One region of the Bacillus sp. ABA4_010 genome, then DNA from elsewhere that is predicted to be linked to it. Evidence: riboswitches for the same ligand, from Rfam matches in the RefSeq annotation. Region 1 holds a riboswitch; each other region holds the start of a gene.
What was found. A riboswitch is a leader RNA that binds a small molecule or an ion and turns the genes downstream of it on or off. The one in region 1 is predicted to bind cyclic di-GMP.
Positions count from the first base shown of each region.

Region 2: linked by a shared signal. The riboswitch ahead of ACXAEO_RS12495 (sensor domain-containing diguanylate cyclase) and the one ahead of ACXAEO_RS13070 (SpoIID/LytB domain-containing protein) in region 1 are both predicted to bind cyclic di-GMP.
Region 3: linked by a shared signal. The riboswitch ahead of ACXAEO_RS07030 (helix-turn-helix transcriptional regulator) and the one ahead of ACXAEO_RS13070 (SpoIID/LytB domain-containing protein) in region 1 are both predicted to bind cyclic di-GMP.
Region 4: linked by a shared signal. The riboswitch ahead of ACXAEO_RS07275 (protoglobin domain-containing protein) and the one ahead of ACXAEO_RS13070 (SpoIID/LytB domain-containing protein) in region 1 are both predicted to bind cyclic di-GMP.

Region 1 covers NZ_JBSWUN010000003.1:2,392,279-2,396,891, reverse strand. The annotation lists gene ACXAEO_RS13095 (FixH family protein) at 1-28, shown strand, start outside; gene ACXAEO_RS13090 (LysR family transcriptional regulator substrate-binding protein) at 105-764, opposite strand; gene ACXAEO_RS13085 (EamA family transporter) at 795-1,370, shown strand; gene ACXAEO_RS13080 (MerR family transcriptional regulator) at 1,505-2,266, opposite strand; gene ACXAEO_RS13075 (hypothetical protein) at 2,402-3,049, opposite strand; cyclic di-GMP riboswitch class I at 3,287-3,376, shown strand; gene ACXAEO_RS13070 (SpoIID/LytB domain-containing protein) at 3,647-4,613, shown strand, end outside.
Region 2 covers NZ_JBSWUN010000003.1:2,253,321-2,257,933, reverse strand. The annotation lists gene hxlB (6-phospho-3-hexuloisomerase) at 13-570, opposite strand; partial or broken gene ACXAEO_RS12505 (orotidine 5'-phosphate decarboxylase / HUMPS family protein) at 586-999, opposite strand; partial or broken gene zwf (glucose-6-phosphate dehydrogenase) at 965-2,074, shown strand; cyclic di-GMP riboswitch class I at 2,257-2,341, shown strand; gene ACXAEO_RS12495 (sensor domain-containing diguanylate cyclase) at 2,501-3,466, shown strand; partial or broken gene ftsZ (cell division protein FtsZ) at 3,725-4,613, shown strand, end outside.
Region 3 covers NZ_JBSWUN010000003.1:1,182,331-1,186,943, forward strand. The annotation lists gene ACXAEO_RS07005 (LysR family transcriptional regulator) at 1-118, shown strand, start outside; gene hemG (protoporphyrinogen oxidase) at 266-1,648, shown strand; gene ACXAEO_RS07015 (hypothetical protein) at 1,747-2,013, shown strand; partial or broken gene ACXAEO_RS07020 (SDR family NAD(P)-dependent oxidoreductase) at 2,040-2,165, shown strand; gene ACXAEO_RS07025 (DUF6526 family protein) at 2,553-2,978, shown strand; cyclic di-GMP riboswitch class I at 3,281-3,363, shown strand; gene ACXAEO_RS07030 (helix-turn-helix transcriptional regulator) at 3,509-4,477, shown strand; gene ACXAEO_RS07035 (hypothetical protein) at 4,508-4,613, shown strand, end outside.
Region 4 covers NZ_JBSWUN010000003.1:1,234,835-1,239,447, reverse strand. The annotation lists gene ACXAEO_RS07290 (YitT family protein) at 1-480, shown strand, start outside; gene ACXAEO_RS07285 (hypothetical protein) at 904-1,494, shown strand; gene ACXAEO_RS07280 (methyl-accepting chemotaxis protein) at 1,535-2,023, opposite strand; partial or broken gene ACXAEO_RS07275 (protoglobin domain-containing protein) at 2,300-2,761, opposite strand; cyclic di-GMP riboswitch class II at 2,855-2,938, opposite strand; gene ACXAEO_RS07270 (M14 family zinc carboxypeptidase) at 3,663-4,613, opposite strand, start outside.

The DNA of each region.
Region 1 (4,613 bases):
AAAAAAACATAGTGAAGCACATCATTAAATCATAAGTAAAAGAACTCTATTCAAAAAAGCATCTGTATATTAACCAGATGCTTTTTTGAATGAGGGTGATTTTTTTAGTATGGAATTCTCCAGGAAGTCATTTCCATTCTGAGAGCATCGAGCAATTTAGTATGAAGACTTCCAGCCATTTGCTTTTTTCGTTGAACTAATCCAATAGGATAACGGAGTGGTATGTCATCTATTTTACGTAATACAGTACCGTGTGAGCCAGGATCAGCGGAAATAAGAGGGACGATGGCAAGTCCTAAATGTTGCTTAACAGCTTTCTTTAATACTTCAGTGCTTCCAATGGCGATGCTAGAATAAAGACTTTTTCCATTTTTCATCAGATGGGTTTCCAATACACTTCGGCAAGCGCTATTTTGTCCAGGAAAGAGAAGACGTTCGCTCTGTATATCCGTAATATGAATCACCTCTTTTTTCGTTAAAGGGTGATGTTCTGGCATTAAAACCACAAGAGTCTCTTCCGCCCACTGTGTAAATAATAGATTTGCGTCCGCCGCTGGGGTTGAGCAAATGGCAAAATCAAGTTCGCCCTTTGCGACGCGGTCACTAATGTTATTCGTATTTCCGACTTCTAACTCGAATTGAACTTGAGGGCTTTTCTCTAAAAAGGGAATAATCACGGAGGATAGTATTAAGCTGACGGTCGGTTCAATAGCACCCATCCTAATCATTCCAGCTTCTCCTTTTTCATTGGAGTTATTGTCAATTTAGTAACGAAAAGAGTCGTTCCTCCACTCATGACGCTTTTCTTTATGCTAACCGGCCTAATAGGTGTAGTTCTGGTTATTTCTAAAGGGGATTTAAGTATTTTTGTATCAGAGGATGGAAATCTATTCGCTTACTTGCTCATCTTGACAGGTGCTTTATGTTTTGTCATTTACACGATGGGAGGAAGTTCTTTCATGGAATGGTCACCATTAAGATACAGTACAGTAACATCTATTTATGGAACTTTTTCGATTATCATCGTAGTAGGGGGAGCAACAGCAGCTAACTGGTTGCAAGTTCCAACCCTCTCTATGATTAAAGATGTTTCCGGTCCCCTTTTATATACGGCGTTTATTGCTGGTGTGCTAGCCTTTTTTGTTTGGAAAATCGGTAACAGAATGATTACACCGATAAATGGTATTCTCTTTATGAATGTGATTCCGGTCACGACTTTTATTATCTCACTCATTCAAGGTTATCATTTAACAGCGTTTGAACTGATAGGTGCTTCGATCACAATTGCTAGTTTAATTGGAAACAATCTATATATTAGAAACATAAGTAAGCGAACTTCTCTATCATCAAAAGAGCAAGCATGGAGTTAGTTTTAGCCACATAGAAAAACCGAAGGTCTCATCAACGTTCAAAAGATAAAGAAGCGAGAAGGTGGTGAAAAATCGGTTCTTTTCACCACTTCCCTAAATGCTTCTTCTAGGGTGCAAAGCAAGTGAAGGTGGAATTAGTTGGCTCGGTCACAATAAACATGCATGGCTTCACGTAAAAAAGAGGCTAAGCCAGGCTGATATTTATCGATGTTTTTCGTGAAACGCGGATCGTTCACATATAAATCACCAAGTCCACGGAAAATATCAATAGTACATTCATAAAAGTGGTCTGTAATATGCTGGCGCAATTCCCCGATTAGCTTTTGAACATCTTCATGACTCGTTCCTTTCTCCATATTGTCAAGAATGCGTCTATAAATAGATTCACTTTCTTCTTTTATCCGTCGCCAATCTTCTTCTTGATAAGTGGAAGTTTTGCGGTAGGATTCTTCATATACTTTTGTACCACCATAGTTTTCTTTCACTTCCTGTTCGTATTGCTGCTGATGCGCTTCAATTTTTTTCATATCAAATGGTTCAAACATTTCTTTCTTTGACATCGTTTTTCCTCCTTCGATAGATTCCATCGTTTGTTCAATAGAACGGATGATTCGTTCAAGACGAAGTTTCTTTTCTGTCAGCACTTTCTTATGTGTATGGAGCGCTTTTTTGTAATCAAAACTTGAAGCGTTGAGAATCTCTTTAATATGTTGTAATGGAAAATCGAGTTCTTTAAAAAAGAGAATTTGCTGAAGACGGAGCAAATCAGATTCGTCATACAACCGATAACCGTTATCGCCAATTTCTGCCGGAGTAAGAAGGCCAATTTTATCGTAATGGTGCAGTGTCCGTACGCTAATACCAGCAAATTCTGCCACCTCTTTAATTTTGTACAAGTTTATCACCTCACATCTTTACCTTAAACTATGACGCAACGTTATAGTCAAGAGAAGGTAAATCATTTTTTGAAAAACGAATCATGCAAATTAAAAATAGGCATGTGCACCTTCATGTAGAAGGGCACATGCCTGTTATAATTCGTTAACAGCTCCAACCGTCATTTTTCCGTATATATCTTCACGTATTAAAAGAGTCACTTCTGTCCCCGATACAAACTGAGTCGCGATGTCCTGTTCATGTAAATAATCGGCTAATGGAAGCAGATGCGGTTCCTTATCGATATACACTTTAATGGTTTGTTGATTAGGCATCGAGTCGTAATTAGCTGTAATGATTTTCTCGATTTCGTCCGTTTCCGGTTCATATAAAACTTCTATATTTTTAATAGTATAGTTATCATTTTTAGTTTCAGTAAATTGAATAAGGAGTCCTGATCCAAGCTTAAAGGAGTTTAATTCCTCTTGACAGGCTGTTTCACCCGCACAGCGATAAATACCTGAAGTTCCTTCTACATTAAATTCAATCGAGTCGTGATCAATGTGTTTTGTTAAGGTTCCAACAACATCCCTTATTGGGTCGTTTGAAGGAGCATAGCCCTGCTGTGCTTCTGCTTGCGGTAAAATTAAAAGTCCTCCTGCCATGAATGTCCCTAAGGCAAAGGTAGCTATTCCGGTTACAATTTTTTTGTTGCTTTTGAAATGTTTGTTTAACAGCGGTTGTTTAAGATTTTTTTTCTTATTAGTATGGACAGGTTGCTTTTGGTTCCCTTTATTTGACATAACAATCCGCTCCTTCATTCTAATCATTTTTTGATTACAAAACTAAAGATTAGGATAGTTTATCGTTTTTATTCCCTCTAGTAGAAAGGGGTAAACTTGAAAAGCCTCCTTATAACTAGGTTCATAGTTTAATAATGGATAATAATGGAGCAGAAGGCAAGTTTTTTAGTATGTTTCTTTTGGTGTTCTCCCTTTATCATAAGAGTAAGAGATTAATTGGACGTTCTGTCGACTCAATCTCGATAAACGCAAAACGGATGAAAGTCCGTGACGCAAAGCTACAGGGACTAAGGTGTTCAATGAACTCTATGTCTGCCAGCTGCCGAAAGATGAAAGGGACAGCCTATTTACAGGTGAGAAGCGAAATGTGGAAAGAGATTGAAGAGTTGTGATGTGAGTCAATTTCTTCCTTTCGTGAGAGCTTCTGTAAAGTTGTACCCTCGCTTATCGGTTAAGCGGGGGTATTTTTATATTCTCGTTCGGTGTAAATGGCGTAGCTGTCAGCTCATTTGCTCGAATCGGCTGTTTGGTCACGAAGCATTTCCAGGGAGCATTGGATAAAAAAATGCCTCTCAAAGGCAGAAAGATGGAGAAGAGATGAAGAAATTTATAGTGTATATATTAGCTGTCGTGTTGACCTTAACTAGTCTGCCTGTTTTACAGGCAACGGCTGGTTATGAACCAACGATACAAGTCAAGCTAGTCAATTATTTAGGGAATAAAACCGAATTGACCATTAAGCCTTCAGACAATTACGAGACCAATGACAAGGGAATCGTCTTAAAATCGGGCACTTTGTATACATTAAAAGCGGAAAATGGAAATGTTGTATTATACGAGGGACAGCGACGACTAAAAGAGTTTTCCACATTTGAAGTAATCCCTTTAAACAAAGATAGCACGTTATCCATTAACAGTCGTTCCTATTTTGGTAGTTTTACGTTCAGTCTGGAGAAGGGAATGTACATCCAACCGGTCAACTCTATTTCGATGGAAAAATACGTAAAAGGGGTCGTGCCGAACGAAATGCCAGCATCTTGGCATGCAGAAGCCTTGAAAGTACAAGCGATCGCCGCTAGAACATATGCTATGAGCTATATGCATAAAGTCATTGATGATACGATTAACTATCAAGTATACGGGGGAGCCAATTGGCATCCAAATAGCAGTTTAGCTGTCGATGAAACTGCAGGAGAAGTATTGAAGTATAACGGAAAATTAATTAGTGCGGTTTTCTCTGCCAGCAATGGCGGAATGACGGAATCGAATGCCAATGCTTGGGGAAATACGTCTGTATCCTATTTTCGTATGAAAGAGGACCCGTATGATCCGAAGATGACTTGGAATGTATCCGTGGCGAAAAAGCAAATCGATTTAACAGGTAAGGATTTGACGAAGCCGGATGTGTGGTGGTCTATGACGAAGGAAGCCGACGCTGTCATTTCATCCAATATTAAAACGTGGCTGCAGCAAAACGGCTATGCCAATAAAGATATGAAAATTGTCAATATTTCAGAGCTTTCGTTGTATTCCCCAACATCAGGTGGCAGAGTTAGCAAAGGAA
Region 2 (4,613 bases), 140 kb from region 1:
TTGACCTAGTAGTTATTCGAGATTAGCATGCCTGCTAAACATCGTCTCGGAGTTCAATCCTCTTTTTTCCATAAATCGTAAAATGACGGCATCTAAAAATAATAAGAGGGTTTGTTCAAATAATGACCCCATTGGCTGAATCGTTTTATGTTCGCTGTCCTTTTCCGCCTTTGCTTTTGCCGGTAATTTAATTGAAACATCAGCGAGTTGGCCAATCGTTGAGTCAGGAAAAATCGTGACAAGAGCGACTGTTGCCCCTAAACCTTTCGCTTTCTCCGCCATCGACACTAGACTTTTCGTTTCCCCTGAACCGGAGCCGATTATGAGCAAATCGCCTTTTTCTAGATTAGGAGTGACTGTTTCTCCGACAACATAGGCATCTAACCCCATATGCATCATCCGCATAGCAAACGATTTAACCATAAATCCAGAACGGCCTGCGCCGGCTACAAAGATTTTCTTTGATTCAAGAATGGCATCAACCAATTTTTCAGCTTCTTCATTCGCCAACAAATCGGCGGTACGGTTTAGCTCTTCAATAATTTCACTTACATATTGAATGGTCTGCATAATGATCGTCCTTGTTTAGGCCAAAGCTTTTTGCTTAATTAATTGCTGCATCTGACTAGCAGTTTGTTGCTTGTTTGTTTGTCCTGTAATGCCGCCGCCTACAATGACAAGATCAGGGTTTGATTGCACGACTTCCGGCAGTGTGTTTAATTTAATGCCGCCTGCAACGGCTGTTTTTGCATGTTTGACCACACGTTTAATCGTTTGCAATTGTTCAAAAGGGCTCTCGCCAGCAGCTTGAAGATCATAGCCTGTGTGGACACAAATGTAGTCAACACCAAGTGCATCCACTTCTTTTGCTCGTTGTTCAAGATTTTTTACATTAATCATATCGACAAGAATTTGTGTTCCTTGTTTTTTCGCTTCTTCGACGGCACCTTTAATGGTGGCATCATCTGTCGCTCCAGAGTTAGTAGATGTGATTACATCCAATATTCAAGAAAGTGGATTAGGAAACGTGAAAGGGTGGAAACGTCTCATTATTGAAAAACCATTTGGACATGATTTGAAATCGGCTCAAGACTTAAATGAAAAATTAAGCAAGGCGTTTGAAGAAAATGAGATTTATCGGATTGACCATTATCTCGGAAAACCGATGGTCCAAAATCTTGTGGCATTAGAGTTTGCGAACCCTATTCTTCAAGCGCTATGGAACAATCAACATATTGCCAATGTCCAAATTACAGCTAGTGAAACAGTCGGGGTTGAAGAGCGAGCTGGTTATTACGATCAGGCAGGGGCGATTCGCGACATGGTTCAAAATCATATGATGCAACTATTGATGATGACGGCAATGCATCTGCCAAAACAGATGAGCGCTATGGATGTTCGTCGAGAAAAGGGAAATATTATGAACGCTCTTCGACCGGTACAGAAGGAAGAAGTCGCTGCACATGTCATTCGTGGTCAATATGGAGCTGGAGAAATCAACAATGAACGGGTTGTTGGCTATAAAGAGGAACCAGGTGTTAATGCTTCTTCATCAAATGATACGTTTGTGGCTGCCCGGTTATGGATTGATAATGTATTTTGGAGCGGAGTGCCATTTTATATTCGCACAGGAAAAAGAATGAAGGAAAAGGCGACAAAGATTGTGATTGAATTTAAACGTTCTTTTAAAGAGTTGGATATGGTTGAGCAGCATGAGGAGGCTGCTCCTAATCTTTTAACGATTGAGATTAGTCCGAATGAACGATTCTCCTTACAGTTAAATGTGAAAAATCCATTAAAAGATGGAAAGATTGAACCGGTCGTTGTCAGTTTCTCAGCGAATCAGGAAGATATTGAGGAAGCTTATGAACGGCTGATCTTTGATGCCTTACTTGGTGACGCTACATTTTTTGCTCATTGGAAAGAAGTGGAGTTATCATGGCAGTGGATACAGCCAATTTTAGAAGCGTTTGAAGAAAACAGTGTGCCGCTTTATCCGTATCCTTCAGGTTCAATGGGGCCTGAAGCGTCTAATTGGTTAGTAGAAGAAGATGGATTTAAATGGTGGGAGTAACAGATACCATTGAAGGGGAATAAGGATGATGTGAGAGTCGTCTGTTTAGGAAAACCTCTATTAAAATTTACTAGCCTATGAATATGAAGTCACTGCATGATGAAAGGATAGGTATATTGCCTTAATTTTCAATATTGTGTATAATTGGAAATAAATGTGTCTAAAGGACTAATAACATGACAAAATGATAAAGGCAAATTCATCGAAAGGTGAAGACGCAAAGCTATAGGGACTAAAGTCGAAGGACGATGTCAGCCAGCTACCAATGCATATTTCGAGCAAGCAGGTTCGTTGGTAGCTGGCGGCATTGAAATTGTTAGACTCCCCTAATAATTTCAATGCCGTTTTCTTATGGCTTCAGAGACATAGGGAAGTAATGTTCAAAATGAGCGAAGCTTCTACATACATAAAGGCGAGGGAAGATTCATGTCATTGCTACATTTTTCTTTAGGTTTAATAGTAGGTAGTCTACTCTTCAAAGTATTGAGCAAATGTGAAAAAATTAAGCGAAAAGCGGTACTGGAGTATGAACATCATCTTGTTCGACTAGTCGAAAGGTCGAAAGATATTTTGTACTATTATGAAGTAAAACCAGAGTATAAGCATAAGTATACAAGTCCTTCTGTTGAAGATTTCTTAGGAGAAGGAACGCTGGAAGAGCTCAACAGCAATCCCGATACCCCTTTTAATATTATTCACCCGGATGATTACGAGATTATGAAAAGAAAAGTAAGTGGTGAAATAGATTATAGTAAACCGATTATTCAAAGATTGAGAGACAAGGAAGGAAATTATAAATGGTTTGAAGAATATACGACTCCAATCTATGAAAACGGTGAATTGGTAGCGATTCAGGGAATTATGCGGAATGTAGATGAAAAAATGAAGCTACAGCAGGAGTTGGAATATAAACTTACTCATGATACGTTGACAACGGTCTACAATCGGGAGTTTTTTGAGCGAAATATGGAAATATGTAATCAGTATATAGATATATCGGCAGCCGTTATTTGCTGTGACTTAGATGAGCTGAAGTATTGCAATGACAACTATGGTCATAAAAAAGGGGATAAGCTTATTCAGGAGGCTGCTAAATTATTAAAGCAGCATTGCTCTGAGAATGCCATTGTTTCTCGAATAGGTGGTGATGAGTTTGTCGTTCTTCTTGTGCATACGGAGAAAGCCGCAGTGGAAGCTCTTTATGAAAAGCTTTTAATGGCAATCGATGAATACAATACAAGCGGTAACGACGTACAAATCAGCATGTCGATTGGATATGCGTTCAGTGAACATTCACTCGGAAACATGGATCGTTTGTTCATTGAAGCCGACCAGAACATGTATGAACAGAAACGAACGAAAAAAAGACAGCGTGCCAGTTTATTCAGTTGACGTACTTCGCCTGCAGGAAGACAGTGAAAGAACCGTTCAGGGAACGTTCTAACCTGTTTGTCTGCAGTTTTTTTATGAATAAATGCTATTTTTTTCGTGAATGGATGAATGCTGGAAACATTAAATGATACAATACCCCTGTAGGCTCGTACTTCTTTGAAGAGCAATGAAGGTGATGAAAGATGTACATAACCGTAACTGTTCACGTATATAAAGGATACAGCGCACGATGATACATAATGAGGAGGAAAAACTAGAATGGAATTTGATGTCAGTATGGACCACCTAGTGAAAATTAAAGTCATTGGAGTGGGCGGTGGAGGAAATAACACCGTAAACCGAATGGTGGAGCATGGCGTTCAAGGTGTGGAATTTATTGCTGTGAATACAGATGCACAGGCACTCAACTTATCAAAAGCAGATGTACGAATGCAAATCGGTGCAGAACTAACAAGAGGTTTAGGGGCAGGGGCCAATCCAGAGGTTGGTAAAAAAGCGGTCGAAGAAAGCAAGGAGCAAATTATAGAAGTGTTAAGAGGGGCCGATATGGTCTTCGTTACAGCTGGTATGGGCGGTGGTACGGGAACCGGAGCGGCTCCGGCCATTGCTGAAATTGCGCGTAGCCTTGGAGCACTGACGATTGGGGTAGTGACGCGTCCTTTTATGTTTGAAGGACGAAAGCGCGGCATTCAAGCTGCAGGTGGCGTTGACCTGATGAAAAAGGCGACAGATACGTTAATCATCGTGCCAAATGATCGTTTATTAGGAATCATAGATAAGAAAACGCCGATGCTTGAAGCGTTTCGGGAAGCGGATAACGTTCTTCGTCAGGGGATTCAAGGGATTTCCGACCTCATTGCGGTACCTGGATTAATTAATCTCGATTTTGCCGATGTGACGACCATTATGGCGAATCAAGGAGCGGCTGTAATGGGAATTGGACGGGCAAGCGGTCAAAATCGCGCAGCAGAAGCGGCAAGAAAAGCTATTTCCAGTCCATTGCTTGAAAGCTCAATTGAAGGGGCTCGTGGGGTACTTATGAACATCACGAGCGGTGCAGATTTAAGTTTGTTTGAAGTGCAAGAGGCAGCCGATATGGTGGCTTCTGTGTCAGATGAGGAATTAAACATGATTTTCGGTTCGGTCA
Region 3 (4,613 bases), 1.2 Mb from region 1:
GGGCGAACCAATCGTTCGAAATACGTGGATGTTTTTCCATAAAGATTCGTTGAAGCTGAACATTGTAAAAAGCTTTGTGCAGTTTGTGGAAAGTTTGGATTTAGAAGAGATTCGGTGAAACAAGACTCTCGTTTTTTAGTGAAAGCGGCCGTTTTTTTGTATGGGTAAATTAGTATAGTGTGAGAAAAAGCACTGACGGGAGGCATGGGCAATATGGTACACTTTAATAAAAATAAAATTGGAAGGCAAATTGAGGTGTGCAGCAATGAAAACAATTTTAGTCATCGGCGGAGGGGTTACTGGATTATCTGCCGCATACGAATTACATAAATGGAAAGAAGCCCATCAACTCGACGTACGGCTTGTGCTTGCTGAGTCATCAGAGGAGCTTGGCGGAAAAATCAGAACGGTCCGAAGAAACGATTTTATTATTGAAACAGGGGCCGATTCGATGGTCGCACGGAAAGCAAAGATGATGACGTTCATTGAAGAATTAGGACTGGAAGAAGAAGTCGTCTACAATGCGACAGGGATATCGTTTATTTATACAGACGGGCAATTAAAGCCGATTCCTGCTAACTCTATTTTTGGTATTCCTGCAGGTGTGGAAGCGCTCGTCAATAGTACACTCGTTTCTGCAGAAGGAAAAGTAGAAGCGCTGAAAGATCTTTATACAAAAAATGATCGGTTTACAAAACACGATTCCATCGGTGAATTTTTAGAGTTTTTCCTTGGAAAAGAGCTTGTTGAAAAGCAAATTGCCCCTGTTTTGTCCGGTGTTTATTCTGGAGAGCTGAAAGATTTAACGATTGCTTCAACCCTTCCGTACGTACTCGATTATAAAAATGAATATGGCAGCATTATAAAAGGATTTGAAGCGAATCTTGAAAAGTTTCAAAGTGGAGATAAGAAATTTCTTTCTTTTAAAAATGGACTTGGAACATTAATTGACGCATTTGAAGAAAAACTGACTGGGACGGAAATATTAAAAAGCGTAAAAGCAACGAAAATTGAAAAAGCGGATGGGCGCTACATTATATCGTTCAGCAATGGAGAACTCATTGAAGCTGATCACATTATTTTAAGCATCCCGCATGATGCAGCGGAAGTATTGCTTGAAGACGCAGAGTTAAGGCGAGAATTTTCCGGATTGAAAAATAGTTCGCTTATTAGCGTCTATGCCGGGTTTGATGTACCGGATGCCCTTCTTCCGACAGACGGCACAGGCTTTATTACATCAGGCAGTCATGAATTGTCGTGCAATGCTTGTACGTGGACGAGCCGAAAATGGGCGCATACATCGAAAAGCCGCCATTTACTCGTCAGACTGTTTTATAAAAGCAGTCATCCAGCCTATGCTGCTTTGGAACAAATGACAGATGAGGAGCTGCTGGCAGAAGCGCGCAAAGACATTCATAAAAGCCTCGGCATTGCGAGTGAACCAATGACAGCCGAAGTGACGCGCTGGACGGATGGATTGCCGAACTATCTCATTAGCCACCCAAAAAGTGTAGAGGCACTTGAAGCCCATCTTCAAGAAACATATCCAGGCATTGTTCTTGCGGGCTGTTCTTATTATGGTGTCGGCATCCCTGACTGCATTCAAAATGGGGAAAACAGTGCGAAAAAAATCATCGAGCAATTTTAAAGTCAACAAAAACAGCAAACCTAATAGGGCTTGCTGTTTTTGTTTAGGATAATATGTTGAAATTTGGTTTTTATCTATTGTAGAAAGAGGTGGAATCATTGAATCAAATTTTCTCACAACGAAAGCTATATTTTTGGCTATCAATTATTTTTTTACTAGCAGGCATCATTTCATGGGTTCCATATGTAGTCTTTCATCTCCAAGAACCGTTTGGCATGCTGACATTCGTGATAAACCCAATTGGTGTTTTTTTAGGATATGCATCCAATAATCGATTGCTAGCATTGAGCAATTTGTTGATGGTTTTTAGTGTTGTTCCTGTCGCTATGTATGTTTATTTGACGAGCGGGTATATTCCGATGTGAAAAGAGTAGAGTTAACCTATTGACCACAAGATTATGCAGATGCAATGGCAGCGGTTCTTACAGGAAGCGGGCATGAAAATACAGTATATGAACTTTCAGATCCTCTTTTGACTCAAGAAGAATTAGTAGCTGCTCTTAGTGAGGTGCTAGGTACATGTACAGCAAGTAAATGACGAAGAATATGCCGAATGTTTCCATAATGGATTCGGTTGGTGAGGGAAGAAGTGGGTTGTCCAATAAGTATCAAAATTTTCGGGGAAACGATAGTCTTTCTTTTTATATTATCATGGATTTTCCAGTTCCTCGAACGATATGTTGAACCTATATTCCGTCTTGCTCTTTCAACGGAAAAAACATTAAAGTCTTATAATGAAAAAAATGAGGATTGAAAGGAATTGGTTCTTTTTGTGTTAGGTGTCACGGATAGCTTACTAAAAATGATAAAACGCACTGTTTAATTGACTAGGCGTGAAGAAAAGCTTATAGTAGCTTTGTAGTAAAAGAGAAATAAAAATGAAACATAATATGGAGATAATACGATGAAACCACAAAACTTTGAAAATCATACAAGGCTTCACCCAATCTATCATTATTATTTGCTAGGAGCACTTCTGCTGGCTTTAATTGGAGCCGTCATCCATTTGTTTCAGGATGACGTTAATTTGTTAACCTCTGGCCTTCTTCTATTTCTTGTCATAATCATGATGGTTGCCGTTTTTCTATTGCGCATCTATCCGCTTAAAGCACAAGATCGTGCTATCCGAGCAGAAGAAAACCTGCGCCACTATGTGTTAACAGGCAAATTGCTTGATTCTCGATTAAGTGTTGCACAAATTGTCGCGTTACGATTTGCAAGTGATGAAGAGTTTGTTGAACTGGCTAAAAAAGTAGCAAGTGAAAACTTGGAACCGAAAGATATTAAAAAAGCGATTAAACAATGGAAAGCAGACGATAATCGAATTTAATTGTTATTGATAAGGGGTGAAAAGGAATGCGAATGAGTCGTATTCCTTTTTTCTTTTTTTACAGGAAACTTTCAATCGAGGTGGTTTGATTTTTTCAATTGTGAAATTCTGCAATCTAAAAATGTGCCTATAAAAAATCTTTGTGATTTCAGGGGTATTTATTTTTTCAAATTATCTCTTTCAGTTCTTTTACATCATTTTCTTATTTTTAACATTTTTTTCTTGGAAAATCTTTTGTTTATAGTAAAATAGACATAGGTTATTTGGTTTGTATGTTAAATAGAGAACTTTCATTCATATCGAAATAGATTGGGCAAACTTGTTGAAAAACAAGGACGCAAAGCTACGGACCTAAAGCAATTGCAATGGCCGCCGGGCTGCACATTGATACTTGCCTTCGCATGCCTTTCGAAGGTTTTTTTATTTGGATAAAAAAATGTTTTTAAAGTACATAATACGTCCAAGTGAATTTATATGATGAGTATGTAAAGTTGCTCTTCGATAATTGAATAGGAGTGAAAGAGAAGCAAATGAATACATCCCAAAACCAAACGTACCGCGTCTTGTCTATGTATGACAGGTTATGTAAAGGTCACACACTGACGAAAAAAGGGGAAGCAGATGCTTTTCACGTTGGAGAGAAGACGATTCAACGTGATTTTGACAGCTTGCGAGACTTTCTCGAAACTGCTAAAACGAGCCAATACTTAGAATATGATCGTAAGGAGAAAGTATATCGACTAGAGGTAGGGAATGAACAGTTTTTACGTAATGAAGAAATTTTTGCCCTTTTAAAAATCGTGATTGAATCACGGGCTTTTCCGAAAAAAGAGATGGAGCAGCTTATTGATAAACTGACAAATTTGGCTCAGCCAGTTAATCAGGAATTTATTAAAAAGCTCATGTTAAATGAAAAACATTTATATGTTGACTTGCAGCATAATCGCTCTCTCTTCTCTTTGCTTTGGGAATTAGCAAAAGCCGTTCATACAAAGCGGTTGATTAATATCCGCTATCAACGGGAGCATGATAACACGGATAGTGAGAGAACATTAAAACCTGTCGGACTTATGTTTTCAGATTACTATTTTTATTTAATTGCTTATCAAACAAAGCGTGATTTAGATTTTCCGACCATCTACAGGGTAGACCGAATGACGACATGTTATATGACAGACGAGCATTTTGAATCGCCATATAAGGAGCGGTTTCAAGAAGGAGAATTCCGTAAACGAATTCAATTTATGCATACAGGTGAACTAATGACGATTAAATTTCGTTTCACCGGCCCATCTCCTCAAGCCGTTCTCGATCGGCTTCCTACTGCCCGCATTGTTGGGAAAGATGAAAATAGCATTGTATTTGAAGCAGAAGTATTCGGACATGGAATTAAGATGTGGCTCCTTAGTCAAGGAGAGTATGTGGAAGTTTTGCGTCCCGAGAAGTTAAGGGATGAGATGAAGAAAAGTGTGTTGCAAATGTTAGAGAAATATCAATAAAATAGAAAACCATTTTAGGAGGAACATGTTATGCCATTACCACTTATTCCATTAGTTGTCGCTGGAGCTGTAGCAGCTTCTACTGCTATTGCAGGAAAAAAAGGATACGATTCTTATCAAAATATAAAAGAAACGA
Region 4 (4,613 bases), 1.2 Mb from region 1:
AACATTTCCCCGTCTATCACGATGCTGCTGCTCGATATTCCGTTAATTTTACTCGGTTTTAAATTACTTGGAAAACGGCTTGTCATAAAAACGATCATTGGCGCAACTTCTTTCTCTGTTTTCTACGCATTAATGGAGCGTTATTCTCCGTTTGAAGTGAACTTGTCACAAAACTTGTTCATCGCAGCGGTCATTGGCGGTATTCTTGTAGGATTCGGTCTCGGATTGATTTTACGCCACGGCGGTGCCACGGGTGGAGATGACATTTTGTCTATCCTTATTAGTAAACTATCCCGTCTTTCAATTGGAAAAGTATATTTCCTATTTGATGGTATCGTTGTATCGATTTCACTTATTTACTTGAACTGGCATCAAGTTGCTTATACTGTTCTATCGATTGCAATCTGTGCCTATATAACAGATTTAATCATGACCTACCAAAAGAAAGATTCTGCTGAAAATGCAAACGCATATATATAAGAAAAAGTCCGCCATTTCGGTGGACTTTTTCTATTGGCGCTTTTCTTTTTGCAGTGCGGCGATGGCAAACAATAACAAATACCTCTCCTTCGGTGTTAATCTCAGCCATGCTTTCACTTTGTATAGCATAATAGCCCTCCCCTCCTTCTTAACTGCCTACATCCACCTCGTGAAACGATAAGAGTGGATGAACTATTGCGTTCTATCCATTTTTTTCCCGGTGCATACATCCCTAAACTTTTCTAAAAACATAATCGTTCGGCAAATTCCTCAGAAAACCGTTGATATGACTTTGTTTTCAAGAAAAGAACGACGGATTTTCTCGCATCATGTATAATATTAGAAGAAAATGAAGAAAAAGGTGTCTCATGTGGCTCATTCATCACTAGCATGCTGACACAAAAGTATGGAGGAGGGATTTCGTTGATTTGGCTATACATTGCGTTATTTATTACCGCTCTTATTATGGGCATACTGAACGTTTCTCAATCGATCATCATTGTTACTTTTATTGGATTTCTCATTCTTTCATTATGGCTTTCATTTTATCCAATTTTATTTGAAAAAGATGAAAAGAACATTATGAAATTTCTCGGCAAGTCGAAACAGGCACATTATCAATTTCTTTATCATTTTTTCAATGATGACATCCAAAAAGCGGAAGCGTCTCTTCAACGCATCCGTACTAAGCGTATGCAGCAAGCAGCCCAACTTCTCCTTTTCACCAAGAAAAAGCAATATGCAGAAGTAAAAGCGCTGCTTCTAGAAATGAAAGATGAAGATGTGAAATGGTATTACAGCGCGGTCGTTGCCTATGAAGAACAGGACAACTCTAGTTATGAGAAATATAAGGGGAAAATACGAGATCAAGATTATGTCACTTGGCTTGAGGTTACAGAACACGTTCAACAAGGCCACAAAACTGAGGCACTTGCGATGCTGGACGAACAACTTGGAAAACTAAAAGGTTTAAAACGGTTGTCTGCTGTTTATTATCGGAAGGAGATTGCCTAAAATGAAAAGAGAGGCTGCTCTTAGTCAACCTCTCTTTTTCTTATGCTAGTTCTGCTGTTTCAGTTAGGCGTTCAGCAGATTCTGTGACACCGGCAGTCGTATGGCCAATTTCCTTAATAGCCGCTACCAATTCGTCCATTTGATTTTTGACAAGGTTCATTTTTTGAACATTTTGATGAATGGATTGCGAAATGTGCTGGAACGACTCGCTTGTATAAATAGATGTTTCGTTCCCCATTCGAACAGTCTCATTAACCGTTATTAACGTTTCTCTTACATGCTCGGTATATGTATTGGATGCTTGTACAAGCTCTTGTATTTTTCCGACCGATTGTTTCGTTTCTTCCGCTAGTTTCCTTACTTCACTTGAGACGACGGCAAAGCCTTTTCCGTGCTCGCCAGCTCTTGCTGCTTCAATTGCTGAATTCAGTGCAAGTAAATTCGTCTGATCAGCGATACCTTGCACTATTTTCACGACAGATGTAATATGTGAGGAAGATTCGGATAGTTTTTTCACAGAAGCATTCATCTTTTCTATGCTATTGCTAATGATTTTTATATTTTGGACAAGTTCCTCGATTTTACTTTGTCCTCCCTTGACAAAAGTTTGCGCTCGCGTTGAATCTTCATTACTTTCAATAACCATTTGATTGACCGCATCACTGTTACCAATCAATGTTTCGACCGCTGCTTTTGACTGTTCTGCAAGAGACGTTAATTCAAGACTTGTATCTACGATTTTTCTTTTTATTTCTTGTTTGGCTGCCTCATATTGTTCATCACGCCTCTTTACATTTTCCCGTTCATATGCCTCGAGAACAATTTGTTGTTCTAAGTTTAATATTTTCGTGACAGCTGTTGTGAATCGAGCTGCTTCTTCTTTAGTATTAACTTCTCTAGCAATGATATGAATTAAAGAGTGCTGAACATTTTGAAAAGCGCCCATATACCAGGCCGGCTTTAGACCGATACGGTAATGAACTTGGGCAATTTTAAGGCGTTTAATTAAAAACTCTTCGTCAATCTCACCACCGAATAACTCTACTAAATGAACTTTTAACGTCTCTCTCAGCCGATCAATAGTAGAATGCTGGCCAATAATGTCTTTTAACTCACGTATTTCGGTAATCGTTTGATAAAAATCATCGACAAGGACGTGAATATGCTCCTTTACAACCGGTTGCATACATTTGGCCATTTGTAAATCCGCCTTACTCAATCGAATCATGTTTATTTTTTCGACTATTCCTTCATCTTGGATGTTCATCACCACATCCAATTGTTTCGCTTTTTGTTCCCATGTTTGTGGTTCTTTTTTTATAAGTCCAAACATCGCCATAAAATAAATCCTCCCACAATTTAGTTTTATGGTCGGTTGCGCTTCCAGCTCTTAACCACCCAAGCGCCCATATACAGGTGATTCCTCTTCGCTCCCATAGGTATAATTTCTCACAAAAAGATGTTTTTAGAACTAACTACTATTATTTTATAGTATATTATTACTATTCGGGAGTCTTTTTATAAAAATAATATAGCAAAACAAACCGCCGTTTTATGACCAGAAGGGAAAAACACCCCCTATCATGATTAATACAATGGCTAACAAACCTATCGACAAGATAATGTATAGCATTCCTACAATCAAATTTTCGGTCATGTTTTCCCCTCCATCAATGTTTTGGGCGGTCGACTCCTTTTAAATGATATGTATGGGAAACGACAAGAAGCGGCCTTGTCTATTCCAAGAGGAAGTACAAAGCCGCTTACATTATTTCTTCATTCATGATAAATGCTAACCCTTTCCGTACATCTATATTATAAGGAGGAACTCCCCATGGCAAGAGAGTATTTTAATGATGGCATTTCGGATACCCAGCAACTCATTCAGTTGCCTTCGCCTCACTCAAATCATTGGCATCACACCTTCCCTTTGTCCTTTTGTTGCTTTTGTTAGAGCTTCTCCACATCTCCCCTTTCGTCGTATAATTGGTGAGATTGTTGGTGGTGTATGTATGGTGTATCTTTATCATACAAGAAATCTGGGCACTTGTAAATACTAAATATTATAAATTTTCTGATTTTTAAAGAGGTGTATTAAAAAATTCTATTCTTCCTTATTTTATTAAAAAGAAGACCCGCAATGTGTACAAGTCTTCTTTTTAGTAAAATTATTCGTTATCGTCTTCTTCCCCTGTTCTTGTTGTTTGGAAAGGAAGCGTGTCCCAAAAGCTAGTGTCCGCGGATTCAATGGATCCATCCGCAATGGCTCTTACCGTTGCATCCAAGGTCGTAATGGTTTGCTTAATTAAATACCCGTTGCTTTTTTGCCCTAGTGCGTACGACTCAATATAGTGATCGGACATCCCACGCATTTCAAATAGAAGCGTAGAAATGTCATAACGAACGGCGATCCCGTTTCGTCCGATATTTTTACTAGAGCCACCATTGTATTTCCCTAAATGTCCCCAGCCTGTCTTTTCAAGCGCACCATATACAACAGCCCCGAGTTTTTTGGAGTCTTCTACTACTTCTTGTTTCACTTCACCACTTGTCGGGTAAAGGATGGAGCCAGACACAAGCTCACCTTCTGTTTCACTCATCGCCCCTTGATGATGTAAATCAATCATATAATCAATGTCATATTTGGCCAACACATTTTCGTGCAATGCTTTCGCTTCTGGTTCCATATCGCTAACAGACTTATCATGTTCCCGGTTTAAGTCTACCTCGTTTGCATTGTATCGTGTTAAATGACGATCGCCGTCTGCTAAGTAGTCATCAAGTGAAAAATCAACATCCCCCATTGCACCGTCCGCATTCAGCATCGGAATGACGAGTACGTTAACATTTTCTAAAACGCCTTTCGTTTTGTTCGTTCCTAAATGTTTAATGAATTCTAGTGCTCCTTCGGTCGTAAGCTGTTCGTTTCCGTGTTGCTGCGTTAAAAACAAAATTGTTGGATTAGTAGGATCCGATATGTATTTCGCCATGTAAATATCTCGCCCTTTTACCGTTTGTCCAATGACTTCAAGTTCCAGTGCGCTCTGTTTTGCATCTTGCTTTTGAAGATAATCAACCATGCTTTCATACGTATGCAATATTGACGTTTGAATGGAACC